Regions from separate parts of the Pantoea sp. Ep11b genome, predicted to be linked through region 1. Evidence: predicted binding sites of a transcription regulator. Region 1 holds the regulator's gene; each other region holds the start of a gene.
The links. Region 1 encodes PurR, which represses purine synthesis genes. Its sites were predicted from a motif close to CANGCAAACGTTTGCNTG; they were not measured.
Positions count from the first base shown of each region.

Region 2: purE (5-(carboxyamino)imidazole ribonucleotide mutase) is a predicted target of PurR. The motif match lies at 2,143-2,160, and genes of this name have one in related genera.
Region 3: purM (phosphoribosylformylglycinamidine cyclo-ligase) is a predicted target of PurR. The motif match lies at 1,662-1,679, and genes of this name have one in related genera.
Region 4: pyrC (dihydroorotase) is a predicted target of PurR. The motif match lies at 1,839-1,856, and genes of this name have one in related genera.

Region 1 covers NZ_CP160631.1:2,145,117-2,148,347, reverse strand. The annotation lists gene AB1748_RS10210 (C40 family peptidase) at 280-1,077, shown strand; gene AB1748_RS10205 (YnhF family membrane protein) at 1,126-1,215, opposite strand; gene purR (HTH-type transcriptional repressor PurR) at 1,498-2,523, shown strand; gene punR (DNA-binding transcriptional activator PunR) at 2,520-3,231, opposite strand, start outside.
Region 2 covers NZ_CP160631.1:1,396,520-1,399,750, forward strand. The annotation lists gene ybbP (putative ABC transporter permease subunit YbbP) at 1-219, shown strand, start outside; gene purK (5-(carboxyamino)imidazole ribonucleotide synthase) at 491-1,555, opposite strand; gene purE (5-(carboxyamino)imidazole ribonucleotide mutase) at 1,552-2,058, opposite strand; gene lpxH (UDP-2,3-diacylglucosamine diphosphatase) at 2,190-2,906, opposite strand; gene ppiB (peptidylprolyl isomerase B) at 2,906-3,231, opposite strand, start outside.
Region 3 covers NZ_CP160631.1:3,238,283-3,241,513, reverse strand. The annotation lists gene purN (phosphoribosylglycinamide formyltransferase) at 1-561, opposite strand, end outside; gene purM (phosphoribosylformylglycinamidine cyclo-ligase) at 558-1,598, opposite strand; gene upp (uracil phosphoribosyltransferase) at 1,828-2,454, shown strand; gene uraA (uracil permease) at 2,569-3,231, shown strand, end outside.
Region 4 covers NZ_CP160631.1:1,819,401-1,822,631, forward strand. The annotation lists gene AB1748_RS08560 (hypothetical protein) at 5-277, opposite strand; gene dinI (DNA damage-inducible protein I) at 422-667, opposite strand; gene pyrC (dihydroorotase) at 730-1,773, opposite strand; gene AB1748_RS08575 (lipoprotein) at 1,907-2,470, opposite strand; gene grxB (glutaredoxin 2) at 2,584-3,231, opposite strand.

The DNA.
Region 1 (3,231 bases):
TGAATAGCCATCATGGTTAAGTTATGCCGCAATGCGTTACGTTTCCTGATGATTAACAGCGGGTAACAGATTAATAATTCGTAATAAATTTGCTGATATAAGATGCTGAAAATGTTCATTTTCAGCGCAATTTCAGCGGTTACAAAGATTAATAATAAAAGACCTTACTGTTTTTAAAAGAACTGGACTAGAATGGCCTGGGCGCTGATCCTCGATCAGATTAATCTCAACTTTGTCACGGTGCGTAGTGGCCATGACAACTTAACTTACTTACGGACTATGCGTTTAATCATTACGCTTTTCATGCTGGCCTTTGCGCAACTGTTTTTCAACACCGCCGCCGCGTCGCCTCACACGCCGGTGAACGTCAGTTCGCATAAAGCAGAGAAAAAGAGTGCGCGCGACGATGAGCGTCGTAAGCGCCGCCCGGTCAAAACGGTCACGAAAAAACCGCGTGTCACGCCTGTTCAGAAACTCAAAACTAAAAAACAGAAAAAAGCTGAACTCACCGCGACACAGACACCCGCTAAGAAGACCTCGCTTAAAACCGCCCGCATCAGCAAGAATCACGAAAAGAAACGCTATGGTCATCAGCGTGCGCTGAAAACCGCCGACGCGGATACCCGCGAAACCGGCACCATTAAAATGAGCAAATCTCACCGCCAGCGTTACCAGAAGGCGCGTGAAACGGCGATGACCAAGCTGATGGGTCAGCTGGGAAAACCCTATCAGTGGGGCGGAACGTCTCCGCACACCGGTTTCGACTGCAGCGGTCTGGTCTGGTACGCCTATAAGGATCTGGTGAAGTTTAAGATCCCGCGTACCGCCAATGAGATGTACCACCTGCGTGACGCCGCGCCGATCAAGCGTGAGTCGCTGGAGAAAGGCGATCTGGTCTTCTTCCGCATCAATGGCCGCGGCACCGCCGATCATGTCGGAGTTTACCTGGGTGACGGCAAGTTTATTCAATCGCCCCGCACCGGCAAAGATATCCAGATCAGCGCATTAGGGGAAGATTACTGGCAGCGCCACTACATCGGCGCCCGCCGGGTGATGACGCCGAAAACGATCCGCTGAACAGCAGCAGAGTCAGAAAAAAAGCCGGGAAAATCCCGGCTTTTTTTATCAGTGCAGAATGGCGGTAAAACTAAAGGCCACAATCATCAGCAGACAGCCAACGGTGGTCATTAATGCCAGTTTGAGGTCGGTACTCACGGCTTGCTCCTTAGTCACACAGTTCACAGGGTTATTTCATTTTCCCACACGACCCGGTAAAAATCTCGTGTTATCCGTCCAGCCTTGTTAGAATCCCGCCTTTGTTGCGCAACGCGCGCAACGCTGATTCCGTTTGCACCTTTTTTCAGGCGTGATTTCCGTCGCCCGCGGTCAGATTACCGGCCAGCAACGCTGCATTTTTGCGAAAAAAACCCTGAGCAGACGCAAACGTTTAACACTACGCTTATCAGAGAGTTAGATAAGCACCGGAGTCTGATTTACATGGCAACAATAAAAGATGTGGCAAAACGCGCTGGCGTCTCCACGACCACCGTTTCGCACGTCATTAATAAAACCCGCTTTGTCGCTGAAGAGACGCGCGAAGCGGTCTGGCAGGCGATCAAGGAACTGCACTACTCACCGAGCGCCGTGGCACGCAGCCTGAAAGTGAACCACACCCGCACGCTGGGGCTGCTGGCCACCTCCAGCGAAGCGCCCTACTTCGCTGAAATTATCGAAGCCGTCGAGAATCACTGCTTCGATAAGGGCTATACGCTGATCCTGGGGAATGCCCACAACGATCTGCAAAAGCAGCGCGCCTATCTCAGCATGATGGCGCAGAAGCGCGTGGATGGCCTGCTGGTGATGTGCTCCGAATACCCGGACGACCTGCTGCAGATGCTTGAAGAGAATCGCAACATCCCGATGGTGGTGATGGACTGGGGCGAATCCCGCGCCGACTTCACTGACACAGTGCTGGACAACGCCTTCCAGGGCGGTTATCTGGCCGGCCGCTATCTGATTGAGCGCGGGCACCGTGATATTGGCGCCATTCCCGGCCAGATGGAGCGCAATACCGGGGGTGGCCGTCATGCCGGTTTCCTGAAGGCGCTGGAAGAGGCAAATATCCAGCCGCGCGCCGAGTGGATCGTTCAGGGCGACTTCGAGCCGGAGTCTGGCTATCAGGCCATGCAGCAGATTCTGTCGCAGAAGCAGCGCCCTACGGCGGTATTCTGTGGCGGTGACATCATGGCAATGGGGGCGATTTGCGCCGCCGACGAGATGGGATTACGCGTTCCTCAGGATATTTCGGTGATCGGGTATGACAATGTGCGCAACGCGCGCTATTTCGCGCCAGCCCTGACTACCGTCCATCAGCCGAAAGCCCAGCTGGGCGAAAAGGCGCTGGATATGCTGCTGGACCGCATTACCAGCAAGCGTGAAGTGTCGCAGACCATCGAGGTTCACCCGACGCTGATCGAACGTCGTTCCGTCGCCGATGGCCCGTTCCGCGACTACCGGCGTTAATCCTCGCTTAACCACTCCTGATTAAGCGTCTGCGCATCACCCAGATAGCTGAGCAACCAGCCTGTCGCCGGTGATGCACGATCTTCTGCCCAGCTGACGCAGCACGGACTGTCCGGAAACGGAACCGGCAGCGTCAGCTCGGCCAGATCGCCACTGTCGAGCAGCGGTCTGGCCAGATGGCCGGGCACCATCGCCACACACAATCCCGCCTGCACACACTCCAGCCCGGTCTGCCACTCCGGCACCACCAGCCTGCGCTGATTGTCCAGCGTCCACGTCATCCGGCGCGGCAGCGCCCGCGAGGTATCTTCCAGCACCAGCGACGGCCAGCTGCGCAGCGTGTCATCATCTATCTGGCTCGCCTGCGTCAGGGGATGATCGGGCGCGACCACGCAGCGCCAGTTCAGGGTGCCCATATCGCGAAAGGCAAAACGCCCGCCTACCGGAATCGCCTGAGTGGCGCCAATCGCGATCTCCACCCGCCCATCGGCCAGCGCATCCCAGACGCCATTGAACACTTCATAACTGATGCTCAGCTCCATATCCGGGAAGTGGCGATAGAAATCTTTGACCAGCTGTCGGGTACGCTGCGGTTTAGCGATGCGATCGACGGCGATGCTCAGCTGACCACGCCAGCCATTCGCCAGCTGCTGACACTGTCGGCGGGTAGCGAGCATTTTTTTGATAACGCTGCGCCCTTCCCGCACA
Region 2 (3,231 bases), 750 kb from region 1:
CTGCTTGGCGTGGTCTCCGGTGTTGCGGCAGCAATGGGGGCAGAAGCGGCGCTGTGGGGATTACAGACCCGCATCTTTGACTTCCCGTGGCAGCCCGACTGGACGCTCTGGCTGGCGCTGCCGTTGTGCGGCGCGCTGCTGTTATCTCTCTGCGGCGGCTGGCTGGGTATCCGGTTACTGAAAGGAAAGGCTCTGTTCAGGAAGTTCGATGCGGCGTAGCGGTCAGATTCGGGGCAGGACAGGCCGCATCCCGCCCGTTTTTACCGCTATGCAGATCAACAGGCGGAAAACCGGAGTGAGGCGTTACGCAGGAAGGATGAATTCAATCCGCTAACGGACGCCCCTCAGGGATGAGGAGCGTTATCACGCGTGACGGGCGGGCAGGGGCGTTTTTGCGATCTTTTCCCGATGTCTGCTGCTGACTGAGAGAGAACGGCACCATCATGCTGAGCGGCCCGATCAGGCCGCCCTGCACTGTCGGTGGCGGCGATCAGAGCTTCTCAACTGCCCACGCAATACCGCTGGCGTACTCTGCAGGCAACTGGGGCACCAGCGCGTTCAGCGCCATCTTAAGCCGCTTCGTGTCGCTGTCGGTCAGATTGAGATGGCCCACTTTACGGCCCGGACGCACCTCTTTGTCATACCAGTGCAGATGCACCAGCGGCTGCTGCAGCCAGCTGAGGTTTACGTCGGTGCCAATCAGGTTGACCATCGCCGACGGGGCAAAGACCACCGGCTGCGGCAGCGGCAGGCTGAGAATGGCGCGCAGATGCAGCTCAAACTGGCTGATCGAGGCGCCGTTCTGCGTCCAGTGGCCGCTGTTATGGACACGCGGCGCCAGCTCGTTAATCAGCAGTCCGTCAGGCGTGACAAAGCACTCCATCGCCATCACGCCAACATAGTTCAGCGCATGCATAATCGCACTCAGCATCGCTTCGGCCTGCTGCTGCTGCGCCCGATCCGCCTGGGGCAGGGCGACGCTGGTGCGCAGAATGCCCTCCTGATGCAGGTTATGCGTCAGCGGATAGAACACGACGTTACCATCGTGGCCGCGCGCGCCCACCAGCGAGACTTCACCGGAAAAGTTAATGCCCTGTTCAACGATGCATTCGCCGTAGCAGGCATCCGGCAGCTGGTGCGTATCACCGGCGCGCAGACGCCACTGACCGCGTCCGTCGTAACCGCCGGTGCGGCTTTTCACTATCGCCAGCTCGCCCAGCGAGTCAAACACCGTCGGCCATTCGCTGTTGTCCGACAGCAACTGCCAGGGGGCAGTCGCCAGGCCAAGCTCGTCCAGCAGCTGCTTCTGCGTCAGGCGATCGGCCAGACGCGGAAAAATATCGCGGTTAACAAAGGCCGGATGGCTGGCCAGTTCACGCGTCAGCGCCGTCTCCGGCCAGCGTTCGATCTCGGCGGTGATCACGCTGTCGGCGATCGGCAGAGCGGCAGGATCGGCGTCCAGACCCACCGGGTAAACGGCAATGCCCAGGGGTTCACCTGCCTGACGCAGCATACGGCCTAACTGGCCGTTGCCCAGTACGCAAACCGGCTTCATGCCTCCTCCCGCGGATCGGGGTGGTTAAGCACCTCATCGGTCTGGCTCTGACGCCAGGTGCCGAGACGTGAGGCCAGCGCGCTGTCATGCAGCGCCAGAATCTGCGCCGCCAGCAGGGCGGCATTGGCGGCACCGGCTTTACCGATCGCCAGCGTGCCAACCGGGATACCGCGCGGCATCTGCACGATCGAGTAGAGGCTATCGACGCCGCTCAGCGCCGCGCTCTGCACCGGTACACCCAGCACCGGCACCAGGGTTTTGGCTGCCAGCATCCCCGGCAGATGGGCTGCGCCACCTGCACCCGCGATAATCACCTGAAAACCGTTGTCCGCCGCGGTTTCGGCGAAGCTGAACAGTTTATCCGGGGTGCGGTGCGCAGAGACCACTTCAACATGAAAAGGGACGTCCAGGCTGGTAAGAATGTCAGCGGCGAACTGCATGGTGGCCCAGTCACTTCTGGAACCCATAACAATGGCGATGCGAGCCGGGGCGTTGGATGACATGCGGTCAACTCCTGTGGATGAACAAACAGACCTGGCCGGGCGGACAGGTTTTGAAGGGCACCGAGAATAGCATGACAGAGGCGGAAGGAAAACGGTTGCGTCGCGCTTAATGCCGTCGGTTTAACGGCAGATCAGAAGTCAAATTCAGTGAGCTGAATGCCACTGGCGTCGAGCTGAATCATGGAACCCCGTTCGTGCCAGGCACCCAGTACCGCGCGCTGTGCCGTTTCGCCCTGCACCGCCAGCGTATGAATTGCCGGGCGGTGAGTGTGACCATGGATCAGCAGCGGCACCTGCTGGCGCAGCAGGGTGGCGACGACCGCATCCGGGTTCACATCCATGATGCTCTGAGATTTGTGCTGGTTAGCCTGCTTGCTGTCGGCCCGCATCCGCGCGGCAATCCGCTTGCGGATCCGCAGAGGCAGCGCCAGAAAGAGCCGCTGGATCCAGGGATTATGCACTCTGGCGCGAAAGCGCAGATAACCCGCGTCGTCCGTGCAGAGCGTGTCACCATGCATGATCAGCACTCGCTGACCATAGAGCGTCAAGACCTGCTCTTCCGGCAGCAGGGTCATGTGACTGGCGCGTGCAAAGCGGCGACCCAGCAGGAAATCGCGGTTGCCATGAATAAAGTAAACCGGCACCGGCAGGGCGCGCAGGGCATCGGCAACCTGCTGATGCAGCGGATTGGGATCGTCATCGCCTATCCAGGCTTCAAACAGATCGCCGAGAATATAGAGCGCGTCGCAGTGAGGAGCTTCGCGCGCTAAAAAATGCAGAAAACCGGCGGTAATCGCCGGTTCTTCCTGACACAGATGGAGATCTGCGATAAACAGCGTGCGCGACATTACTCGCTGACGGTCACTTTCTGGATAACGACGTCATCTTTTGGCACATCCTGGTGCATACCGCTGCGGCCGGTAGAGACGGCTTTGATCTTCTCTACCACATCCATGCCTTCAACCACTTCTGCAAACACGCAGTAGCCCCAGCCCTGAACGCTTTCATCACGGAAGTTCAGGAAGTCGTTGTCAGCGACGTTGATGAAGAACTGTGCGGTCGCAGAGTGCGGCGCAGAGGTACGCGCCATAGCCAGCGTCCCTTTGGTGTTTTTCAGGCCGTTGTTCGCTTCGTTTTTGATTTCAGCTTTGGTCTCTTTCTGCTTCATGCCGG
Region 3 (3,231 bases), 1.1 Mb from region 1:
CTCGACAAACCAGCCGATCACCAGCGGATAGATCGCATGCTCCTGATGCTGAACCCGTTCGGTAATCTCCGCTTCGCTATCGCCAGGGAAAACCGGGACTTTCGCCTGCAGGATCACCGGGCCACCATCCAGCTCTTCGGTGACAAAATGCACGGAGGTGCCATGTTCGCTGTCGCCATTCTCCAGCGCCTGACGGTGCGTATGCAGGCCCGGATATTTCGGCAGCAGAGAAGGGTGGATATTCAGCAGGCGATTGTGAAAATGGGCGACGAACGCGGGGCTGAGGATCCGCATATAGCCCGCCAGCACAACCAGATCGGGCGAGTACGCCTCGATCGCCGCGATAAGCTGGCGATCAAAGGCTTCACGGTCGGCGAAGTCGCTGGCGGCAAGCGCATGCGCGGGTACGCCCGCCTCCTGCGCCCGCGTCAGGCCATACGCGGCGGCACGGTTGCTGAACACGGCAGCCACGCTGCCGTGAATCCGCCCGCTTGCACAGGCGTCAAGGATGGACTGAAGGTTACTTCCGTTGCCGGAAATCAGTACAACCAGCTTTTTCATCCGTTAATAACCACACGCTCTTCAGCATCAGACGCTTTGATCACGCCCAGCTTCCAGGCTTTCTCGCCCGCCGCCTGCATCAGCGCAATCGCCTTATCGGCGTCGGCCGGACTCAGGGCAATGACCATGCCCACACCGCAGTTAAAGGTGCGATACATCTCGAAACGGCTGACGTTGCCCGCCTGCTGCAGCCAGCTGAAGACGGCCGGCCACTGCCAGCTCTTCTCGTCGATGACCGCCTGGGTGTTGTCAGGCAGCACGCGCGGAATATTTTCCCAGAAGCCGCCGCCGGTCAGATGCGCAATCGCGTGCACATCGACCTGCTCAATCAGGCTCAGGATGTTCTTCACATAGATGCGGGTCGGTTCCAGCAGATGGTCGGCCAGTGGTTTGCCTTCCAGCTGTTCAGACAGCGGATCGGTGTTGCTGACTTCCAGAATTTTGCGCACCAGCGAATAACCATTAGAGTGCGGGCCGCTGGAGCCGAGGGCGATCAGTACGTCGCCATCCTGCACCTTGCTGCCATCAATGATTTCTGACTTTTCCACCACGCCGACGCAGAACCCGGCCACGTCATAATCTTCGCCGTGATACATGCCTGGCATCTCGGCGGTTTCACCGCCTACCAGCGCACAACCTGACTGCAGACACCCTTCAGCGATACCGGTAATCACCGCAGAGGCCGTTTCCACATCCAGTTTCCCGGTGGCGTAATAGTCGAGGAAGAAGAGCGGCTCGGCGCCCTGAACCACCAGATCGTTGACGCACATCGCGACCAGGTCAACGCCGATGGCATCGTGACGTTTGAGATCCATCGCCAGACGCAGCTTGGTGCCCACGCCATCGGTGCCGGAAACCAGCACGGGTTCACGGTATTTCTGCGGCAGCGCGCAAAGCGCACCAAAACCGCCCAGTCCACCCATCACTTCCGGGCGACGCGTCTTTTTCACTACGCCTTTAATACGGTCAACCAGAGCGTTACCAGCATCAATATCAACACCGGCGTCTTTGTAACTGAGAGAGGTTTTGTCGGTCACTGCGAGGTCCCCACGCGAGTTGCGGTTGGTGGTTTAAAATAAAGCGCGGCAATTCTATCAGTGCAGGCAAACGTTTGCGAGTCCGGGATTGCGCATCGGACGAATTTCATCAATCCTCTGTTTATCCCTGTAAAAGCCGCGGTATTGCGCAAGGAGAGGTGGCGCGCCGTCCAAAAGGCGGTATAATCCCGCGATTTTTTTTAGCTCAACTCATTCCGGGAGAACACCAATGAAGATCGTGGAAGTCAGACACCCGCTGGTCAAACATAAACTGGGCCTGATGCGTGAGCATGATATCAGTACAAAGCGTTTTCGCGAGCTGGCGTCGGAAGTGGGCAGCCTGCTGACCTACGAAGCGACTGCCGATCTGGAAACAGAGCGCGTCACCATTGAGGGCTGGAACGGCCCGGTAGAGATCGACCAGATCAAAGGCAAAAAAATCACGGTGGTGCCGATTCTGCGTGCCGGTCTTGGCATGATGGAAGGGGTGCTGGAGCACGTTCCCAGCGCCCGTATCAGCGTGGTGGGCGTCTACCGCGATGAAGAGACGCTGGAGCCGGTGCCTTACTTCCAGAAGCTGGTGTCTAACATCGAAGAGCGCCTGGCGCTGGTCGTCGATCCGATGCTGGCTACCGGTGGCTCTATGATCGCTACCATCGACCTGCTGAAGAAAGCGGGCTGCTCCAGCATCAAGGTGCTGGTGCTGGTGGCGGCGCCGGAAGGGATCGCGGCACTGGAGAAAGCGCATCCGGATGTTGAGCTGTACACCGCATCAGTGGATCAGGGGCTGAACGAAAAGGGTTACATCATTCCCGGACTCGGCGATGCCGGGGACAAAATTTTCGGAACCAAATAAATCGCATAGCCGACCAGAGAGTCGGCTTTTTTTTGGCAAAAAAAAGTGCCCGGAACGGGCGCGCCTGCTGCTGCGGCGCGGACCGGCGGGAGAGATAACCTAAGGGGATAAATGATGACTCGTCGCGCCATTGGCGTCAGTGAACGACCGCCGTTACTGCAAACCATTCCGCTCAGCCTGCAACACCTGTTCGCCATGTTTGGCGCCACCGTGCTGGTGCCGATTCTGTTCCATATCAACCCGGCCACCGTGCTGCTGTTCAACGGGGTGGGCACACTGATTTATCTCTTTATCTGTAAAGGCAAAATCCCCGCCTACCTGGGATCCAGTTTTGCGTTTATCTCGCCGGTGTTGCTGCTGCTGCCGCTGGGCTATGAGGTGGCGCTGGGCGGATTTATTCTGTGTGGCGTGCTGTTCTGCATTGTGGCACTGATCGTCAGACGCGCCGGGACCGGCTGGCTCGACGTGATGTTTCCGCCCGCAGCGATGGGGGCGATTGTCGCCGTCATTGGTCTGGAACTGGCTGGCGTGGCCGCCAATATGGCGGGCCTGCTGCCCGCTGAAGGCAGTGCGCCCGACAGTAAAACGGTACTGATCTCGCTGGTGACGCTGGCGGTGACGGTATTCGGTTCGGTGCTGTTCCGCGGTTTCCTGGCGATCATCCCGATTCTGGTTGGGGTGGTCGTGGGATATCTGCTCTCCGCAGCGATGGGTATCGTGGACTGGAGCGGCGTCGAGCGCGCGCCGTGGTTTGCCCTGCCAACCTTCTACACGCCG
Region 4 (3,231 bases), 330 kb from region 1:
CGGATCAAAGCGTCGGCGTTTCCGGCACGATGCCGCCGCCACGTCTCTGAACGCTTTCTGCCAGACGGGCAAAGTGCTGCTGGAGCTGCTCATCGTGATTCTGGTTCTGGGCTTCCAGCGACAGATTATGCGCCAGCAGCTGGCTGGCCCGATCGTCAAGACAGAACATCAGACTGGAAAAGGCATTTTCCAGCACCGTCAAACGACGCTGCTGGTCGCCAATCAGTGCCAGCAACTCACCAAAGGTCATCGCCTCTTCTGGTTTATCAGTAGTCATGGTGTCGCATCTCCTGTTATGCGTGACGAGCGCAAGCATAGGGCATTGATCATTCAGAGTCTAGATGCTGGGCGGGGGAAGCGCGAGAGGGGAGAAAAGATAAAAAAACCGGGTGGCGACACCCGGAAAAAAACACAGTGGCGGTTAATCAGTAATGAACCAGTCGTCAGCGCTTTCCCACGTCTGCTGCAGGATCTCGCTGATCTGGTCGCGCGTCTCTTTTCCACCGCCCAGCACGCTGAGATTGTTGGTACTGGCGTAACGCACCTTGACGTGGTTGGTCGAGTCAGGGAACTGTTCATCGATGCGGCGCGACAGCTCGTCGCTTAATGCTTCGATTGCGCCAGCAGGAAGAGGTCGGGTATTTGATACGGTAATTTCAACGCGCATAACAGCCTCCGGTTAAGATACTGTATATATTTACAGTATCCGCAGGCCGGAGGCAAGCGAAATTATGCGATGCGCCAGTTCAGCGTCTCACCGGCCAGGAACGGCACCAGTGAGTGGCTGCCCAGAGCGATGGTGTCCGGCACCTGCCAGGTTTCACGCACCAGCGTAATTGTGCCTTCATTCAGCGGCAGGCCATAAAAACGCGGGCCATTCTCCGAACAGAACGCCTCAAAGTGCTCCAGCGCCCCCAGCTCTTCAAATACGGTGGCGTAGGCGGGCAGTGACGTCGGCGCATTAAATACCCCGGCACAGCCGCAGCTGGACTCTTTGAGATGGCGCAGATGCGGCGCGGTGTCGGTGCCCAGGAAGAAGCGTGGATGGCCGCTCGCCACCACCTTGCGCAGCGCCTCCTGATGCACGTTGCGCTTGAGGATCGGCAGGCAGTAGAGATGCGGACGGATGCCGCCCACCAGCATGTGGTTACGGTTAAACATCAGATGCTGCGGGGTAATGGTCGCCCCCAGGTTCTCATCGGCAGCGGCAACGTAGTCCGCGGCATCCTGGGTAGTAATATGCTCCATTACCACTTTCAGCGCCGGGAACTGGCGGCGCAGCGGCTCCATCACCGTTTCGATAAAGCGCGCTTCACGATCAAAGATATCGACATGCGCCGCGGTCACCTCACCGTGCACCAGCAGCGGCATGCCCAGCGTCTGCATCCGCTCCAGCACCCGCGCAATCGAGGCGATGTCGGTCACGCCGTGGCTGGAGTTGGTGGTCGCGTGGGCCGGATAGAGTTTGGCGGCAGTGAACAGACCGGCGGTGAAACCGCGCTCAAGCTCATCCGGGTCGAGGGAGTCGGTCAGATAGCAGGTCATCAGCGGGGTAAACTTATGATCGTCGGGCAGTGCCGCCAGAATACGCTCGCGATAGGCTTCCCCCGCCGCAACGCTGGTCACAGGCGGCACCAGGTTTGGCATCACAATGGCACGACCATTTACCGCGCTGGTATAGGGCAGGACCGTTTTGAGCATCTCATCGTCGCGCAGATGAATATGCCAGTCGTCAGGGCGACGCAGGGTAAGTTGCTGAGGGTGTGCTGTCATCAGTGAAGCTCCGGCAGAAGAGAAAACAAAAGGCGTGTTTTGGCCGGGGTCTAAGCATAAGGATTCAGGCAACCGTTTGCACCTGCTTTTTATGCAGAAAAGAAAAACCGCGCCAGAGGCGCGGCATTCGGGCTTACTGCGTAAAAGGGATCACCAGCTCGCCAGGCTTCACTTCCAGCCCTTTCGCGAACCGCTTCGCCAGCGACTCGCCTTTGCTGCGGTCGGCGCTGAGAACGTAGGCGGGCTTCTGATCAAAATAGCTCTTCAGCGACTGATTGAGGTAGGGGGTCAGCGTCTTCATGATCGCGGCCATTTTTTCCGGTGCCACCTGCGCATCGGTAATCTCCAGATCGCGCAGATAGATGGCACCCTGTTGCGGATCGTAGACCGGCTGAGCCCGCATCTTCAGCTGCATATCGGCCTGCTGTGGCCCGAACAGCGAGGTGACGTTGATTTTGGCACTGCCGGAGAGGGTCACTTTGCCCGGCTCTTCGCGACCAATCTGACTGCTGAGATTGTTCAGCACGATGTGCGCGTTAACCAGTCCGGAAACGCCAATATCTTTCTCATAGTTGTTATGCTTCTGCAGCGCCTGGTTAACTTCCTGCTCGCTGATGGTGTATTGCATCAGCTTATTACAGCCGCTCAGCAGCAGGGCGAACAGCAGGGCGGTCAGCACGAAAAAAGCCTTTTTCATCGATCGATATCCTGAATATCAGAGCCAGTAAACAGGCCATAGCCTGCCTGAATGTAGGGCGGGTGTCATCAGGAAAGGGATGAGAAACGCCGCAGCGCCTCTCATCTGGCGGGTCAGTGGGCGATGGAGGAGAGCAGATTGACCTGGGTCTGTTTTGCCATGTTATCGCGATAGTCGGCGACCCGGGCGGGCCAGTCGATACCGGCTACCAGCGTCAGCGAGCGCAGCAGGGGGAAGAGGCTAAAATCGTCTTCCGATAGCTCGCCGTTGACCGCATTGGGCTGGACGATAAGCCTGTCGAGCTTGCGCAGGTCATCGCTGACATTTTTGATCAATCCGGCCGAATGGCTCTTCAGTGCGGCAAAGTCGCCTATGCTCACCTGCTTTTTCGTGCGGAAATAGTTGCGCGCCTCTGGCGTAGCAAACTCGGCAAACGCCGCCTCTGCAATGCGTGGCAGTAGCAGCTTGTTCACATAGCTGTTCATGTGACGCAGCCAGTCGGCGATGGCCGGATTCAGCGCGCCGGTGATCAGCGGCGCGTGATCCTGTTGATCCACGTAGTGGACAATCTCCATGCTCTCCGGCATGGCGCTGCCATCCTGCTTCTGCAGAATTGGCACCATTTTTTTGCCAACCAGACGGACTGGCGTCTCTTCATCATCGTTGAGCATCACCACCAGCTCAACCGGCACATTTTTCAGACCAAAAATCATGCGCGCTTTCACGCAGAAAGGGCAGTGGTCATAGATATAGAGCTTCAT